2 regions of the Bacillus cereus group sp. RP37 genome follow, and region 1 is predicted to be linked to the other one. Evidence: a T-box and tRNA genes for the amino acid it is inferred to sense, from the RefSeq annotation. Region 1 holds a T-box; the other holds one or more tRNA genes.

Region 1 (9,953 bases):
TTCTTTTAAATATTCAGTTGCTTTTTTCTGTGGCGAATAAGCCTCTAGCTTTACTTGCTGCTGTTTTTCCAATGCCGAAACCGTAGAAATTGTCCCCATTACTAACGGTACTGTCATTGCCATTGCCACCATTTTTTTATTAAACATAGAACCACTCCCCCTAATAAAGTAGCTCAACCTTATCCCATTACCACTAGGCAATCATTCCCCACAAAATGGGGGGATAAAAATTGAATCTACGAGTAATTCTCTCTAAACAATTCTATTACCTTTCCATTTAGGGTGAGTGAAATTTTCTCAATATTTATGTGTAAAGTAAAAACAATACTTTAGAAATAAATTTCTTAATTCATTCCTTACCCATGAAATTTTTCATATGACTGTGAAAAAAATAGGTTGTTTTTTACCTAACGGTAGGTTGAAAAAACCGATTATGAATGATACAATTTAAATAACCTTTTTTTAGGAGGATCGATTATGAGTAAAAGTGAAGAAACACTCTCTTCAATAATGGAAGCAAGTTATCGCCTTTTTGCAAAGTATGGTATTGCTAAAACAACTTATACGATGATTGCTGAGGAAGTTGGTATCGCAAAACCCTCTATATATTACTACTTTAAATCTAAAGATGCCTTAATTGAATGTATGTTTACTGAATTATGTAAAGCTATGCAGTTCTCTTTGTATTTTCATACGGAAGAGTTTACGAAAACAAATTTTATTGAAAAATGTATTGCAATTGGCCTTAAAATAATTGATGAACAGCGAAACGACCCTTATTTTAATCGTGTGTTGCAAGAATATGTATTACTATCTTCAAGAAACAATATGTACAAAGATCGATTACTTACTGTGCAAACAGAATATTTAAACGGCTTTGAAGTACTCCTAATAAAAGCAAATGAACTTCAATTAATTGAAAAAGAAAATCTAATTTCAAAAGCTCATATGTTAGCACTAGTGCTTGATAATATCGGGAATTTTATGATGATTGATGTAAATATAGATTATAAACAAATTTGGATTGAAGCTATAAATAGCATTTTTGAAAGAAGGGATTGAAGTGAATACAAAAAAGCGCATTATCGGCTTAGATTTTGCTAGAGCTTGGGCGATGTTTGGTATGTTACTTGTTAATTTCATGGTGATAACGGGTGCAGAAGGAAATGGTCCTCCATTTTTAATAACCTTCATGTCACTTTTTGAAGGTAGAGCTTCTGCCTTGTTTGTTATACTTGCAGGCATCGGTATAACTTTAATGACTAGGTCAGCTGTTGCTAGCAATGAAAAAATAAAAATTTCTAATAGCCGAAAGATCATATGGAAACGGTCACTATTCTTATTTATTTTAGGATTACTACTCTATATAATGGAGTGGACTGGGGATATATTACACTACTACGGTGTTTATCTTTTCGTCGCTGCATTCCTCATTACAGTACGTAAAAAACTATTACTTTTTCTTTCTATCATTATTTTATTAATCGCACAATATCTTCAGCTTACTTTCAATCCCTTCGAAGGCTGGGAAGGTCCAACTCCATTTATAAACTATGTAGACTTCTGGACAATACAAGGTTTTCTTCGCAATTTATTCTTTAATGGTTATCACCCTATTTTCCCTTGGTTTTCGTTCTTCTTAATCGGTATGATAATTGGCAGGCTAGATCTTCATAATAAAAAAATTAGAAAAGGATTACTCTTACTCGGTATTACAACCACAATACTGACAGAAATTTTATCAAAAGGGCTTACATACTTCTTTATTCCATACATCGGCAAAGAGGCAGCCACATTTTTGTTTAATACAGGACCCATCTTACCAAATGTATTATATATTTTATCTGCTACAGGATCCGCTATTGCTACATTAATCATTTGCCTCTATATTGCTGAAAAATATGAAATGAATTGGTTTGTTACTTCTATTATACAAACAGGCCAATTAACATTAACTCATTATGTAAGTCATGTATTTATCGGTATCGGGACATTAATTCTATTAAATAGAATGGAACATCAATCATTACTATTCGTTTTATTATTTGCTATTGCATTTTTCAGTTTCAGCATTTTAATTAGTGTTTTATGGAGAAAGAAATTTTCTAGAGGTCCTATCGAATGGATTATGAGGAAATTAGCCGGATAAATTCACATCATACAAAAAGGAAGTTGGAATCAATCCAACTTCCTTTTTCTTTAATGAGCTGCGCTTAATTTAATTCGGACTTTTGTCTCGCCTAAAGAAAGTTCATCATCTGCATTCGTTAAATGATCAAATGTAAATTGTTTAACGAGTAAGTTTTCTTCCAATAAATCTTTATGATTCGTTAACGTTCGCTGTAGTTCTTCCTCAGTATCAAGAATAACATCAACTCGTAAATTAACTGGTAAATTCAACTGCTTGCGATATTCTTGAACAGCGCGAATGAATTCACGCGCTACTCCTTCTTGTAACAATCCTTCCGTTACATTCGTATCTAACATAACTGTATATTTTCCGTTAGTTGTATTAGAGAATCCTGATTTCGCAAATTTCTCTACTAATACATCTTCAGCTGTTACAACTACTTCTTCTCCTGGTGCTACTTCGTAAACTGCTCTTTCCGTAGATACAAAGTTTTGCACTTCTTCTTGTGATAATTGTTTTAGCCAGCCATTTACTGCATTCACATTTTTTCCAAACTTCGGCCCAGCTGTTTTAAAATTCAACTTCAATTGATATGACGTGTATTTCGTTTCATCGAGTTCAACATGGAACGCCTTCACATTTAACTCATCCATAACGATATCACGATAAGATTCCCAATCCATATCATTTTCATTATGCTCAAGTAATACAAGTTCCGCTAACGGCTGTTTTACTTTTAAAGAATGCTGATTACGGTTACTTCTTCCAAGTTCAACAACTTGTAAAACTGCATCCATTTCTGCTTCTAATTTCGGCTGAAGTAGTGATTCATTTACAACTGGATAATCCTCTAAATGAACGCTACTTCCAGTTAAATTTAAATGAATATCTTCAGCGACAAACGGTGTAAATGGTGCAATCAATTTACTAATTGTCACAAGCACTTCATGAAGTGTCTCATACGCAGCTGCTTTTTCAGCATTCATACCAGATTCCCAGAAACGATTACGTGATCGCCTTACGTACCAGTTACTTACTTCATCTACAAGCGCCGCGATTTCACGAGCTGCATTCGTAAATTGATAATCATCAAGTGCTGTTCTTACTTTTTTCGTTGTGCTATGCAGCCTTGATAATACCCATTCATCCAATTTCGTCCGCTTTACATCATATGTTTCATTCGGTTTATACTCATCTAAATTTGCATATAAAACGTAGAAACTATACACATTGACTAATGTATCTATAAATTTAGATTTTGCTTCCAGTACTGTTCTTTCAGAAAAACGCTTCGCATTCCACGGAGCACTGTCAACGAGTAGCGCCCATCTTAAAGCATCTGCACCAAACTGATTTACTAAATCAACTGGATCTAGTGCATTCCCTTTACTTTTAGACATCTTCTGTCCTTCTTCATCTAGAACATGCCCTAGTGATAACACTCGTTTATAAGGCACTTTTCCTGTGTATAGTGCTGATACTGCTAATAAACTATAAAACCATCCGCGTGTTTGATCAATTCCTTCTGCAATAACATCCGCTGGAAACTGTTCTTCAAATAACTCTTTATTTTCAAATGGATAATGATATTGCGCAAACGGCATGGAACCACTATCAAACCAAACATCAATCACTTCTGGTGTACGATTCATTGTACTTCCGCATTTTTCGCAACAAACTTGCACTTCATCTACATACGGCTTATGCAATTCTAAATCTTCAGGTGTTTCTTTCGTACTATGCTTTCTTAAATCAGCAATGCTTTTCGGTGCGAATTGATGATCACAACTTTCACATTCCCATACATTTAATGGTGTTCCCCAATATCTATTTCGGCTAATGTTCCAGTCCACCATGTTTTCTAAAAACTTACCAAAGCGTCCATGTTTCATATGATCTGGATACCAAGTAACAGAATCGTTATTTTGTAAAAATGTATCCTTAATTGCAGTTGTTCGGATTAACCAACTCTCTCCTGCATAATAAAGGAGTGGTGAATCACAGCGCCAGCAATGTGGGTAGCTATGCTCATACTTTTCTTTATGATATAGTAAACCTTCCTTCGCTAAATAACGAACGATATCCACATCACAATCTTTTACAAATTTCCCTTTTAAAAATGGTACTGCTTCTGTATACTCACCTTTTTCATCTACAACATGTAAGAATGACAATCCTTCACTTTGAACGACTCTATAATCGTCCTCCCCATATGCTGGAGCAATATGAACGAGTCCTGTACCACTATCTGCCGTTACGAAATCTGCCGCGATAACGTGGTAGCCATTTGTAACTTCTTTCATTGGAAATGGTGCTGTATAAGATGTATTTACTAATTCTTCTCCTTTATGAACAGATAGTACTTCATAGTTTTCTTTTAATACATCTTGTACACGTTCTTTCGCAACAATGTATACATGACCTTCTTGTTTCGCTTTCACGTATTCCAAATTTGGATGTACAGCGAGCGCAACATTTGCCGGAAGTGTCCAAGGTGTTGTTGTCCAACCTAGGAAATATTCATTTTCACTATCTTTCACTTTAAATTTAACTGTTGCACTTAAATCTTTTACTGTTTTATACCCTTGTGCAACTTCGTGTGAACTAAGAGATGTTTGACAGCTTGGGCAATATGGAGAAACTCTGTGCCCTTTATACAATAGTCCTTTTTCATGAATCGTCCCTAAAATATGCCATACACTTTCGATATATGGATTCTCTAACGTAACGTATGGATCATCCATATCTACCCAATAACCGATGCTTTCAGTGAATTCACGCCACTGCTTCTCATATGTGAATATACTCTCTTTACACTTTTGAATAAACGGTTCAATGCCATACTCTTCGATTTCATGTTTACCTGAAATACCGAGTTGTTTCTCAACACCTAATTCTACAGGTAAACCGTGTGTATCCCATCCCGCTTTTCTTAAAACTTTATAACCAGCCATCGTTTTATATCTTGCTACTACATCTTTAATTGTCCGTCCAAGTGCATGCCCGACGTGTGGTAAACCGTTCGCCGTTGGTGGTCCTTCATAAAATACGAAAGACTGTGCGCCTTCTCGATTCTGAATTGATTGCTCGAAAATACTTTGCTCGTTCCACTGCTTACGAATACGTGTTTCTCTCCCTACAGCTGACTCTTTTACATCTACTTTTTTCATGTACAATCACTCCTTTGAATTTTTTAAAAAAGCACACAAAAAACCCGTCCCTATAAAGTAGGGACGGGCTTACCCGCGATACCACCCTAATTCTATTAGCTCTTCACTAATAGCACTTAGCAACGTACTATCATACGTGTTCTTTGTAACGGTAGACACCCGTCCGGGCTTACTTATTTCAGCCTCGGCTCCTCGGAGATGATTTTCAAATAACGTCTGCACACCGGTTTTCAGCAACATACCGGCTCTCTGGGGAACAGTTCATTATTTTACTCTTTCTCGTCTTCAGATTTGTATACTTTGTTAAAAGCTATTCTATGCCATTGGGCAATGAATTGTCAACTAATTCGAAATATATTTTTATTTATACCCTTTTTCGCTTTTCTTATACAATTACTTTTCAAATTCTCGCAATGCTGCTAAATTTTCTTTATCCTCGATAAGTTCAGCAAAAAATCCCGACTCATCCTCACGAAGGACAATTTCAAGTTCTTCCTTCGCCTCTTCATTTCTGTTTAACCGCGCTAAATAACAAGCACGATCATATCTTGCTAACAAATCACTCGCATCAATTATTAATACTTCATTTGTTATTTTTTCTGCCTTTAGTGTTTGGCCGGAACCATGATATGAAGATGCTAAAGAAAGAAGAATTGCTGTTTCATTTGGATGATGTATAGAAGCATTTTCTAACACATGAATTGCCTCTTCAAACCTTTCTTGACTTTGATATATTTCTCCTAAAGCAAGGAACGCTCTACTTACAAACGGTGTTTGCTCCGTTAATTGTAAGGTAATCTTCTCTGCTTTTCTTTCTTCACCTATTTTAAAGAATACTTGTGCTTGTAAAAGAAGTGTATCATAATCATCTGGTAACTCTCGAACCATCTGCTTCGTTAATTCCGAAGCATCCCGTAACATATCTTCTTCCTCACACGCTATGAAAAGATTTACAAGTTGCTTCGCTACATCATAATCCCATTTACTTTCTAACGATGTTTGCAATACGTCTATCGCCTCTTTATACATCGTCACATTCTCGTAAAATAGTGCAAATCGCTGCGCTGCCATACTATTTTTCGGATTTAACTTTAACGAAAGTTCATATAAATCAATGATTGTAGTAATAATCGAAATTTCTTTTGCACGGTTTTTCATATGATAAAAAGCTCTCGTAATTATGGATTTCTTCGGCTGTTCCTTTTGTTGACGTTCAATCCATCTTTCCGTAACTGCAGATGCAGCATACATAAATGCCATACTTCTTTCTGCCTTTTTCACTTTTAATGTATGAAGAAAATCTCGTATGTTAGACAATTTCTTATGTTGCTCTATCGCTTTTACATATACATCAAATATACGTTCATTATTTACATCTTTTTGTATCACTTTCATTGCAATTTCAATTGCTTTTGCATTTCTTTTTTTCACTAACACTTTTGCATAATGATTTAGAACTTCTGTATGCTCACCATCTAATTGTAGCGCCTCTTCAATCCATGCCTGTTCTTTATCTATTTCATCCATTGCTCCATACACATATGCGATCGCATCTAATCGCCATATTTCAGGTACTTCGTCCGCTAATTGTTCTAGTTCAGTCAACAATTCTTCCTGAAGATTCATTTCTACTGAAATCTGTGCCAAATATTCCATATTAATATGCAACGGCTCTTCTTTCATCGCCTGAACCATATGACTTTGTTCTTTAGAACGGTTTTCTTCTTTTTCGTATATTTCCGCAAGCTGTAAATGTACACCGACGAAATTCCCATCAAGCTCTAAACAAGTTTCATACGCTTGCTTTGCTTCTGTCAATTGCCCTAATGCCATAAGTGTTTCACCAATTCGGTAATAAGGTAATGCCGTTTCCTTTTGTTCTATTGCCTTATTATATCTTTTCATTGCTTGTCCGTACTGTCCAATAGATTCATATAAAATACCTGTATAACAACCGTATTCACTTACTTCATTTCTTTCTTTGTGTAAAGTTCTTAAGAATGCTATACCTCTTTGTACAAATACCGTTCCTTTAATTCGGTTCACATATTCATCTAACGCACTTGCTACATTGTATTCACTCTGCTTTATACCACTCTCTAACTTAGACAATGCTACTTTAAACCCTTCTTCATTTCCACCAAGTTCAACCTCAGCATCCCATAAAACCATTCCCGCATTCATAAGAAAATCTTGGCTCTTTTCAATTTGTTTTTCAATACCGAGAATATATTCTTTTGCTTCCTTGTATTGTTCTTTCGCCATATAAACTTGCGTAAGTCCGAAGTGAGAATAAACGTCATCATGATTTTCTTCTAAAGCACGCTTATACAATGTTTCTGCTTCTTCCAGACTATCATTTTGAAAATGATAGTCACCCAATTTTACGTATAGAGGTGCTTTATCGTCACAATTCTCAATACCCTTTAATAAAATTTCTTTCGTACTTTCCTCATCCTCCAAATCAGATTCGTATATTTCCGAAAGTTTCGTATAAATGTAAGATGCATTACTATCCAAATGAATCGCTATTTTAAGCCCTTTTACCGCTAAATATAATTTCCCTAAATGATGCGCACATCTCGCTCGCTCATACCATACATGTGCCTCATTTTTATACTCTCTTAACAAATCATTAAAGATTTCATACGCTTCTTCATATCTTTCTAAATCTATCAATATTAACCCGTGATTCGTTAAAGTGAATCTTTCAGGACTACGCTCTAAAGCTACTTGAGAAAACTGCAACGCCTTTTCCAATTGATCGATATACATATATGATAAAGCGAGAAAACTCCAAGCAATCGGCTGATCTGCGTCTAATTGTAAGGAGTAACGAAAACTGGAAATCGCCTCTATATAACTTTCCTGTTCAAAAGCATATCTTCCGTTTATTAAATGATATAAAGCACGATTATTTTTCTTCTCAACACTCGCGAGCATTTGCCCAGCTTTTTCTAATTCTTGAAGGCGAATAAAACACTGCGCACCATGCAATTTAACAAAATCTGAGTTCGGAAACCTCTCCGTTAACTTTTCAATACAAGATAAAATAAACTCGTTATCTACTTCCACATCTAAATGCTTAACCGTATATAGCCACGTATTCGGATTATCACTCGTCTCTTTTAAAAATTGTATTAAGTTATGAATCCCCTCTTTATCATGTTCATCTAAATGATCCGTAAGAGAAAAAACAGATTTAAAATAATGATTCTCTTCTTCATTTAAAAATGATAGTTTTTCCTTCTTTTCTTTCGGAACAAACGTAATCGCTAAACAGCCTGTATAACGATATTTTTCTTGTAGCTTACTATATTCCACAATAACTGGTTCTATAAAGTTCGGGTCTTGAACATAAAAAGCTTGTAACGTATCATCATATCCAGATAATACTTGCACATGTGAAGCATGCTCAATGTCTATACTTAATAAAACAGGAATCCCTTCATCCAGTAGTCTCTTATAATTTTCCTCATTCCCTTTAAAATAACGATATTCATAACCTAATTCTTCTAAATAAGAAACAGTATCTGAAAACTTCGATCCTGTCATATCAAAAATAAACTCTGCTATTTCATCTTGCGTACGTTTTTCTCCCCATAACTGCAACATCATTTCTAAACTTGTCGGAACACAGTAATTATCCTTTTGTACAATTGGAACTATCGGTAAATGAACCTTTTTTCCATCTGGATTTTTTTCTAAATTATGATATAAAGACTCTTTTAAACTTTTTTCTTCTTTTAATAACTGTTGTAAATCTATAAGTTTATTCATTTTGTAAAGTGCTTCTGCATGTAAATGTACAAAATAAGTTTTATACGCATGATAAGGAAGCTGATTGTTTATGTTATCTATTACCGCTAACATCTCCTCATACTTCTCTAAATCTAATAAATATTTTACCTTTTCAAAATGAAAATATGGTACTTGCGGGAACTTTACAATTGCATCATCGATTAGCTGTAATGCACGTTTTTGTTCTCCTTGATTCGCATATAACTGTGATAATAAATAGGTCGATAACTCTTCACAATCTTTATGCTGCATGCCAGCTATAAATTGTTCTTCTGCTTTCTCCCATTCACCTGTATGCATATAGACGTAGCCCCATTTATCAAATACGGCACGTGCACTGTACTCCTCTGCCTTTTGCATATAGATTAGTGCTTCTTCATTTCGTTTCATTTCCAACAGACATCGTACTAACGTAAAATACGTTTTCGCTAAAAGATCAGCTTCTATTTCTTCTTTATTTACCTCTTCTAATGATTCTTTTAACAACTGTTCTACTTCAAGTATTTTCCGCTCATCAATTAACTCATCACAATATAAAGAGAGCGTTCTCATATTTGGGAATTTTTTGTAGGCGTAGCGAATGAGGAATGAACTGTATTGGTGCATAAGCCCTTCATCAGTAAGGCGAATTAATATATCAAACTCCTCATGTGAAGAAATATTAGCAAGCCACTTTTTCACATAAGATAAAGTATTCGTTTCTTTTATATATGAAATTTCTTTATTTATTTCCTGTAATCCATCTACAAATCTCTTGTCTTTCAAACAAGCATCTAACTGCTTAAAATCTAGCATGTATTCACCTCGAATATTTATTTGTACTGCTACTTGCTTAGATTCTACACATCATA
Region 2 (9,953 bases), 2.1 Mb from region 1:
CACGAAAAACGATAAGGAAAAGGTAGAAAAAGCGATTGCTGATGTAGGGATGAGTGAGTTTCAAGGGCGCAATATAGGAGAACTTTCCGGTGGACAACAACAGCGTGTATTTATTGCTCGTGCGCTCGTTAGTGATCCTGAATTACTTATTTTGGACGAGCCCACTGTTGGAATCGATGTGAAGAATGTAGAAAGTTTTTATGAGATATTAGAGGATTTAAACAAAAGGTTAGGAATCACATTAATTCTCGTTACTCACGATATGGGAGCTGTTACCGAGAAAGTAACACATGTTGCATGCTTAAACCAACATTTACATTTCCATGGAAATGTAGAGAAGTTCCGAGAGTTAGAAGATGCGGAAATGTCCGTCTTATATGGACATCATGTTCATCGTTTAGAACACGAGCATGAGCATCACGGGAGGATATAATGATACAAGATTTTTTACAATATGACTTTTTACGTAACTCTTTATATGCAGGGATTTTAATAGGGCTTGTTGCGCCGCTTATCGGTGTATTTGTTGTCATTCGCCGTATGTCGCTTATTGCGGATGCATTAAGTCACGTGACATTATCGGGTATTGCTGCAAGTTTACTACTAGAAAAAACAATTTTCACAGGAGGATTTTTAAATCCGCTATATATGGGAATGATTTTTTCTATTGGTGGGGCGTTACTTATTGAAAAATTACGTACTGTATATAAACATTATCAAGAATTAGCAATTCCGATTATTCTTTCAGCAGGAATGGGGATTGGCGTTATTTTTATTTCACTTGCAAATGGATTTAACACAGATTTATTTAGTTATTTATTTGGTAGTGTAAGTGCTGTAACAAGTACGGATTTAATAATCATCGGCATTGTAGCAATTGTTGTTATTGTAACGATTACTTTATTATACAAAGAGTTATTTTTACTATCGTTTGATGAGGAATACGCTGTATCAACCGGTTTGAGTGCAAAGTGGATTCACTTTATTTTTATTATATTGGTTGCTCTTGTCATTGCGGTATCAATGCGCGTAGTCGGGGTTCTTCTCGTATCATCATTAATGACGTTACCAGTTGCAGCAAGTATTCGTATTGCAAATGGATTTAAACAAACAATTTTCTTCTCCATTTTATTTGGTGAAATTGCAGTAATTGGTGGAATGTTTGCTTCGTATCAACTTAATCTAGCGCCAGGTGGTACAATTGTTATGATAGCAGTTCTTATTTTAATTGGTGCGATTTTATGGAAAAAGAAAAAAACTGCATAAAGTAGGGATAGATATGAATCTAACAGAAGCTTTACGCCTAATGAAAGATAAAGGATACAAACATACTGGGAAAAGAGAAGAGATGCTCAGGTTATTTGCAGCTCACAATCGTTATTTAACGGCGAAAGACGTTTTAGAGCATATGAAGGATGATTATCCAGGTCTTAGCTTTGATACGATTTATCGTAACTTAACGGTGTTTGCTGAAATCGGTGTTTTAGAACAAACGGAATTAAATGGTGAAAAGCATTTTCGTTTTACATGTTCTATTATGGAACATCATCATCATTTTATTTGTTTAGATTGCGGGGGAACGAAAGAGATTACTTCTTGCCCGATGGATTTTATGAATAAAGATTTTAACGGTTATGAAGTAACAGGTCATAAGTTTGAAATATACGGTCGTTGTCCAAAATGTGCAAAGTAAAAGCTCGTCAGTTATATAACTGACGAGCTTTTTTACGTAGAAAAGAAGGTTGCTCACAAATATTGTGGGCAACCTTCTTTTTATTGTTCTTGAGTTTCTTTTTCTTTTTCTCGTTCAGCAGCCATTTCAGCAGCGATTACGTCGATTTCTTTTTTTAGTTCTTCTACCATTATTTCTTCTGGCACTTTACGAACAACTTGCCCTTTACGGAATAATAATCCTTCTCCACGTGCACCGGCAATACCGATATCAGCTTCACGAGCTTCACCAGGACCGTTTACAGCACAGCCAAGTACTGCAACTTTAATTGGTACTTTTAGTGTAGAGATGTATTCTTCTACCTCGTTAGCGATGCTAATTAAATCAATTTCAATACGACCGCAAGTTGGACAAGAAATAAGTGTTGCTGCATTAGATGCAAGGCCGAATGACTTTAATAGTTCACGCGCAACTTTTACTTCTTCAACTGGGTCAGCACTTAATGAAATACGTAGTGTATTTCCGATGCCTTTATTTAAGATTGCTCCAAGACCAGCGGCACTTTTTACAGTTCCAGCAAATAATGTTCCAGATTCTGTAATGCCTAAATGTAATGGATAATCAAAAGCACGAGCAGCTTTGTCGTATGCTTCAATTGCTAAGTTAACATCAGAGGCTTTCATAGATACGATAATATCGTGGAAATCTAAGTCCTCTAAAATTTTAATGTGATGTAGGGCGCTCTCGACCATACCATCTGCAGTTGGGTATCCATACTTTTCTAAAATGTGACGCTCTAATGAACCTGCGTTTACACCGATACGGATTGGAATACCGCGTTCTTTTGCTGCATTTACAACAGCTTCTACTTTATGGCGACGACCAATGTTACCTGGATTGATACGTACTTTATCAATGCCACCTTCAATTGCTTTTAAAGCAAGGCGATAATCAAAATGAATATCAGCAACAAGTGGAATGTTGATTTGTTTTTTAATATCAGCAATAGCATTTGCTGCGCGTTCGTCTGGAACAGCAACACGCACGACTTGACAGCCAGCTTCTTCTAAACGTTTAATTTCAGCAACTGTTGCTTCAACATCATGTGTTTTTGTTGTTGTCATACTTTGTATAATTAATTCATTATTACCGCCAATTGTTAAATTACCGACTTTAACTGGACGTGTTTTTGTACGATGAGTCATTTCATTCACGAATAGATCGCTCTCCTTATAAAAGAAGTTTCTTATTTAGTCCCTCATATCAATGATAGTATACGTGATACAGGGCTATAGAAACCGAAGTGCTCGGTTTCACTTTTACTATTGTATCAGCGCCTTCATGTAATTGACAAGGATTAAGTGATTGCTTATTGATATAACGGGAATTTATAAGACTTTCCAATTTGTATTTTTGTAGCAGATGTACTTTTGTTCAGTTGTTTAAAGTCATCAATTACCTTTTCAATAGAAGGGATTTTTTTCTTGTTAATTTGTTCGGTAATAGAAAGAACTGTCTCACCTGTTTTGACTTCAATTGTTTTATAAGTGACATCTGTTTCTTTTTCTGCTTTGTTCTCTTTCTTTTGTTTTGTATCTGTACTTTCTTGTTTTATCGTTTGGGCCGCATTTGTTTTTTTATATGAACTTAACATCGGTAAAGTGCCGATTTTTATATCGTAATAAAATATATAACCAAGAACAAGCACGAATAAGAATATACCTAATCTTTTCATATTCTTCACTCCTTTGCTAGGAATATATGCTTGTCCAAAAAAAAAATGCCTAATTAGGCATTTTTTTCGTTCTTATTTTTCTTTCGGTTTTGGAACTTCTTTAATTGTTAAGTATAGAACAATTAAAACAACTGCGATATAAATGAATGTTGAACCAGGTACAACGATTTTGAATAAATCCATAATCATAAAGAAGATTGTTGGAATTGTGTAGCTGTAAGCAGTTAACGTCCATACTTGCTTATAAGATAATTTACGTTGACCGCTCATAGCCGAACCTATAAACGCAAGTAAAGTAATTCCTAAGAAAGTAATAAATAATTGGAATAGGTATACTAAAACTCCGATAACGGCTAGTAAAATTGGATAAATACTATCGAATACAGAAATAAAATCTTTTAAATCTTTCTTCTCAAGAGATGTCCCTAATAAATCATTATAGGAGTATGTTTGTGTTTGACCATTTCCTATAGAAACTACTTTATCTTTTAAAATAAATAAACCAGTTTTGTTTTGATATTTTTCTATATCTGTTGTATTTGGATCAAATACGAAAAGAGCATCTCCCTCTTCTTTTTGAATAGGTTGTTCAATATCGGCTTTTAGTTCACCATTTTCAATTTTAAAATCAGGTAAATCTTTTTCAATTGCTTGATTTACCATGGTAACACTATCTTGAATAAAGCTACCGTAAAAGAATGTTCTTGGAATAGTAGTGATTAGACAAAGTAGCATAATATACAAAATGGTTTTTCCGATTTTTTGAAAACGGAATAGCGCCATATCTTTAGGCGAATATACGCTTTTTGCTAATTGGGTAAATATGGACATAGATTCACTTCCTTTATGTATGTATAAAATCATTGTAACGTAGGAATCTAGAGAATCTCAAGATATATTATATTTACATATAGTGGAGATAACTAAATTTCTTTTTATTAATTTTCTTCTTTTGAATGAGAAAAATACAATTGACACTTTTCTTTTCCATATGGTAAATTTATCTTACATTTCTTAAAGAATATATCCGATAGGGATTCCTTTATTTGATATGTTGTTACATACATAATTGTGGACCCTTAGCTCAGCTGGTTAGAGCAGACGGCTCATAACCGTCCGGTCGTAGGTTCGAGTCCTACAGGGTCCATATCCATTTCACATGTTTATTACGTCAGCAGGAAGCTTCCTTGTAGAAGGGAGCTTTTTTTATGAAATATATGAGCATTTTAATTGAAAAGAAGTGGGAATTTTGCTACTTTAATGATAGCAAGACAATGTGATTTATTTGTTTGCACCCTATGGCAATTAGGGTAGAATGAAGTTGTATGTCACTTAAGTGGCAATACATAAACTGGGAGGAATATAACAATGGCAAAACACGAATTACCAAATTTACCTTATGCGTATGATGCTTTAGAGCCTCACTTTGACAAAGAAACAATGAACATCCATCATACAAAACACCATAACACGTACATCACAAACTTAAACGCTGCTTTAGAAGGTCATGCAGAATTAGCTGACAAAAGCGTAGAAGAATTAGTTGCGAACTTAAACGAAGTACCAGAAGCAATCCGTACAGCAGTACGTAACAATGGTGGCGGACATGCTAACCATACATTCTTCTGGACAATCTTATCTCCAAATGGCGGCGGACAACCAGTAGGTGAACTTGCAACTGCAATTGAAGCGAAATTCGGTAGCTTCGATGCATTCAAAGAAGAATTCGCAAAAGCTGGCGCAACTCGTTTCGGTTCTGGTTGGGCTTGGTTAGTAGTAAATAATGGTGAGTTAGAAGTAACAAGCACACCAAACCAAGATTCTCCTTTAACTGAAGGTAAAACTCCAGTTATCGGTTTAGATGTTTGGGAACATGCTTACTACTTAAATTACCAAAACCGTCGTCCAGACTACATCGGTGCATTCTGGAATGTTGTAGATTGGAACGCTGCTGAAAAACGTTACCAAGAAGCAAAATAATTGTAATAACGATAGAAAAAGCTAGGAGAATGCTCCTAGCTTTTTTCTGTGCTTTCCTTTTACATAATTGAGCTTGTCTTTGGAAGACTAGAACATGAAGTAAAGGAGAGTTGTGTATGAAGTGGAAACATATAATTGGTGACGTTGAAGTGAATCGGGATTTAGTGTTATTGCTCCTTATTGGAGGTTTATACACGCTCGCAATTTCTTTATCGAATACGTTTGTTAACATTTATTTATGGAAACAAACACAAAATTATGTGAATCTTGGCTTGTATAATTTGGCCAGCGTTGTATTACAGCCTCTCACATTTCTTATAGGTGGGAAATTAGCGAAGCGTATTGATCGCTCAATTTTGTTACGAATAGGCGTAGGCACGTTAGCTATTTTTTTTATCGTTGTTTTAGTAGCGGGAAAAAGCGCTTCTCACTATATTTTATTAATGGGGGCTCTTTTAGGAGTCGGGTATGGTTTTTACTGGCTCGCGTTTAATTTATTAACATTTGAGATTACAGAACCAGAAACAAGAGATTTCTTTAATGGTTTTCTTGGACTTCTTACATCATTCTCGGGCATGATTGGGCCGATAGCAGCGGGATATACAATTTCACGTATGGAAAAATGGAGTGGCTATACGGTCATATTCTTTCTTTCGTTACTGTTATTTGCAATTGCTGTCATTTTAAGCTTTTTTGTATCTAAGAGAGAATGTGAAGGACGGTATGAAATTGTTCAAGTATTGAAAGAGCGGCAGGTTGATAAAAACTGGGGAAGAATTACACGAGCTCATTTTTTTCAAGGGCTGAGAGAGGGAACGTTTATTTTTGTTATTTCAGTGTACGTGTATTTAGCAACTGATAGCGAACTCGCCTTAGGGAAATATAGCTTAGTAAATTCTGCTGTATCATTTGTTTGTTACTATTTAGTCACTCGTATGTTAAAGAAAGAGTGGCGAAAAAAAGCAATTTTGCTCGGAGGCATTATTTTATATGCTGTCGTATTTTTAGTTATATTCAATGTTACATACACAAAATTACTTATTTATGCAGCGTGTATCGCAATTGCATACCCTATTTTGCTCGTTCCGTACGGGTCCATGACATATGATGTAATTGGTAGGGCGAAAAATGCGAGAGAGTGGCGTGTAGAATATGTAGTTGTCCGGGAATTATGGTTAAATGCAGGAAGAATTTGCTCGATTTTAAGTTTTTTATGTGCTGTACTATTCTTTCCGCCTGAAAAAAGTTTGCCTTACTTATTATGTATTTTAGGTGCAGGACATTTTCTTATTTATTTTGCAGTTAAAAATGTCAAATATGATGAGGGAAATACGAGTAAAACAAGTATTGTAACGCAAGGAACTACGCAGAATCAAACAGAACCAGAAGGTTAACTTCTCGGTTGTTTTATGCTAGAATAGAAAAAGATGTAAGACAGCAGTGAGGACACCTGTATGAAGGTGTCCCTTTCACATTACATAGCTGTTGGTAGAGGGGGTTTGTATGAGCAAGAAGCAGAAACAACAAAAGAAAAAGACTCACGTTCCTTTTCGGTTAAACGTGCTGTTTTTCTGCGTGTTTTTAATGTTCTCCGCGGTTATTGTAAGGCTTGGATATGTACAAATTGTTCGCGGTGAGGAATACAAGAATGAAGTGGAGAGGAAAGAGAACTCGACGATAAGTAATCCTGTACCACGTGGGAAAATATTTGACCGTTATGGGCGAGCTGTAGTAGATAATGCAGCTGTACGTACGATTACATTTACAAAAATGAAAGGATCAACTGCAGAAGCTCGCTTAGAAACAGCGAAAAAGCTAGCAGAGTTGATTGAAGTACCGACAGATAAATTAACAGATCGCGATAAAAAAGATTATTGGCTTGCTATGCATAAAGAGGAAGCGAAAGAAAAAATTACGAATAAAGATCGTCAAGAGTTGAAAGATAAAAAAATTGACGATAAAGAATTAGAGGAGCGTCAACGAAGTCGCGTGACAGAAGAAGAAGTGAATCAATTATCCGCAAAAGATTTAGAAATACTAGCGATTAAAAGCAAAATGGACGGCGGATATGCAATGACACCACAAGTCATTAAGAAGGATGCAACTGATGAAGAATATGCGATTATTAGTGAAAAATTAGCGGAATTGCCAGGTGTAGATACAAGTGTCGATTGGGAGCGAAAATATGCATATGATGGTGATTTGTTCCGAAGTGTACTTGGTGGTGTAACAACTTCTGATGAAGGTTTACCGAAAGAGCGTTTAGATTACTATCTTGTTCGTGATTATAATCGGAATGATCGCGTAGGGAAAAGTTACCTTGAACAGCAATATGAAGATAGCCTGCACGGTACGAAAGCAGAAGTGAAAAATATTACAGATAAAAACGGTAATATTTTAGAAACGATTAATGTATCAAAAGGGCAAAGTGGTAATGACCTGAACTTAACAATCGATATGGAATTACAAAAGCGTGTAGAAGAAATTATCACGAAAAATTTATTGAGATATAAAGGTGGACAACCTCTTTTAGATCGTGCATTCGTTGTAATGATGAATCCAAAAAATGGTGAAGTTTTATCTATGGCAGGGAAACAGTTAGTGAATGAAAATGGCGAAACGAAAGTACAAGATTTCGCATTAGGAACGATGACAAGTTCTTATCCAATGGGATCGACTGTAAAAGGTGCGACAGTACTTACAGGGTATCAAACAGGTGCGATTCAACCGGGTTCAGTTCAATATGACGAACCAATCAGATTAAAGGGAACGCCACAAAAAGCTTCTTGGAAGAATATGGGTTACATTAATGATTTGACAGCATTAAAAATGTCTTCTAACGTATATATGTTTAAAACAGCGATGAATCTCGCAGGTGTTCAATATGTGAAAGGTGGTACGTTAGATATTCCACAAAAAGCATTTGATACGATGCGTTATTATTTCGGACAGTTTGGACTTGGTGTGAAAACAGGTATTGATTTACCGAATGAATCAGCGGGCCAAACAGGTAGAGGAAATCAGCCAGGTTTCTTATTAGATTTATCAATTGGACAGTACGATACGTATACACCACTTCAATTAGCACAATATGTTTCAACAATTGCAAATGGTGGTTACCGTATGCAGCCACAAGTTGTAAAAGAAATTCGTCAACCGGCAGCGAAACCAGATGAAGTTGGAAAAGTTGTTCATTCAATGGAACCGAAAGTTCTAAACCGTATTGATATGCCTGAATCACAAATTAAACGTGTTCAGGAAGGATTTAGACAAGTATTTAACGATTCTGGTGGTACAGCTGCGAAATACTTTACAGGTGCACCATATAAAGCTGCTGGTAAAACAGGTACAGCTCAAACTGTGTATGGCGGAGATAAAGAGATTGGTAGAAAGGCAAACGGTGAGCGTAAAGAAACATATAACTTAACGTTAGTAGGTTATGCGCCACTTGAAGATCCTGAAGTAGCGTTTTCTGTTGTTGTACCTTGGGTAGATGATAAATCAGGTATTAACGGTTATATTAGTCGTGACATTATGGACGCGTACTTTGATTTGAAAAAAGTAGAAAATGGCGAAGCTCCAACAGATGCAAAAGACAATAAAAAGAAAAATATAGATCAAGATGATGAATAAAAAAGTTGTAAAAAAAGCACACTATCTGAAAAGATAGTGTGCTTTTTTTTATGGTCCATGCATACGTTTTAATATAGTGGACAAGCATATCGTATCGAAAAATTAAGAGGCCTAACAAGTAATACGTTTACTTCTCCTCTGGGGATAAAGGTTTTATGAACCAATCATCAGTGAAGATGAGCAGTGGCTACGGATTAAAATTTTACTTAATGTTGATTCTTGTGGAACTTTACAAAACTTTTACAAACAATTAAAACCGAATTAATAGTTTAGCAGTATTCTTATATCTGTAATCCTGTTATTTCCGGTTACTTCTAGGAGGAAGAACACGTGAAATGGATAAGTGCATCGATTAAAGTTTTCATACTGTCGACATGTTTCCTTTATGTTGGCACGTCTACTGCATTTGCTGTAAATGAAATGGGAGAAGTGAGAGTTGATGGATCCTCAACAGTTTTTCCTATTATAGAAGCAGTAGCGGAGGAATATACAAAGGTGCATCCGAACGTGAAAATTTCTATCAGTGTTTCTGGAACAGGAGGAGGATTTAATCGTTTCAGTAAAGGAGAAGTGGATATAAATAATGCTTCGAGAGTAATGAAACAAGTGGAAGAAAATGAAATGAAGAAAAACTCCATTCAGTTTACACCATTTGAAGTTGCTTATGATGGTCTGACGATCGTTGTGAATCGCCAAAACACTTGGGTAGACAATATGACGGTAGACGAGTTACGTCTACTGTGGAGTGAAGATGAAAGTGAAAAGCGATGGTCACACATTCATTCATCATGGCCACGCGAACAGGTGAAGTTTTATGCGCCAGGTGTAGACTCTGGTACGTATGATTATTTTCAAAATGTCATCTTACAAAATAGTCGCATTGTAAAAAAAGTCTCTTTGTCTGAAGATGATCAAGTTATTATGCAAGGGGTA

The links. A T-box is a leader RNA that pairs with one kind of tRNA and senses whether it is charged. The one in region 1 lies ahead of ileS (isoleucine--tRNA ligase), so its partner is inferred to be a tRNA-Ile.
Positions count from the first base shown of each region.
Region 2: it encodes a tRNA-Ile, which carries the amino acid that the T-box ahead of ileS (isoleucine--tRNA ligase) is inferred to sense. The anticodon was not compared.

Region 1 covers NZ_JARVHP010000001.1:3,272,538-3,282,490, forward strand. Annotated here, with positions in the region: gene QCI44_RS17345 (M36 family metallopeptidase) at 1-147, opposite strand, end outside; gene QCI44_RS17350 (TetR/AcrR family transcriptional regulator) at 478-1,062, shown strand; gene QCI44_RS17355 (DUF418 domain-containing protein) at 1,064-2,149, shown strand; gene ileS (isoleucine--tRNA ligase) at 2,200-5,301, opposite strand; T-box leader at 5,358-5,596, opposite strand; gene QCI44_RS17365 (bacteriocin-processing peptidase family protein) at 5,695-9,897, opposite strand.
Region 2 covers NZ_JARVHP010000001.1:1,144,352-1,154,304, forward strand. Annotated here, with positions in the region: gene QCI44_RS06055 (metal ABC transporter ATP-binding protein) at 1-433, shown strand, start outside; gene QCI44_RS06060 (metal ABC transporter permease) at 433-1,266, shown strand; gene QCI44_RS06065 (Fur family transcriptional regulator) at 1,280-1,693, shown strand; gene ispG (flavodoxin-dependent (E)-4-hydroxy-3-methylbut-2-enyl-diphosphate synthase) at 1,774-2,877, opposite strand; gene QCI44_RS06075 (hypothetical protein) at 3,042-3,407, opposite strand; gene QCI44_RS06080 (DUF1189 domain-containing protein) at 3,480-4,238, opposite strand; tRNA gene QCI44_RS06085 (tRNA-Ile) at 4,481-4,554, shown strand; gene sodA (superoxide dismutase [Mn]) at 4,776-5,387, shown strand; gene QCI44_RS06095 (MFS transporter) at 5,504-6,781, shown strand; gene QCI44_RS06100 (peptidoglycan D,D-transpeptidase FtsI family protein) at 6,891-9,020, shown strand; gene phoX (phosphate ABC transporter substrate-binding protein PhoX) at 9,351-9,953, shown strand, end outside.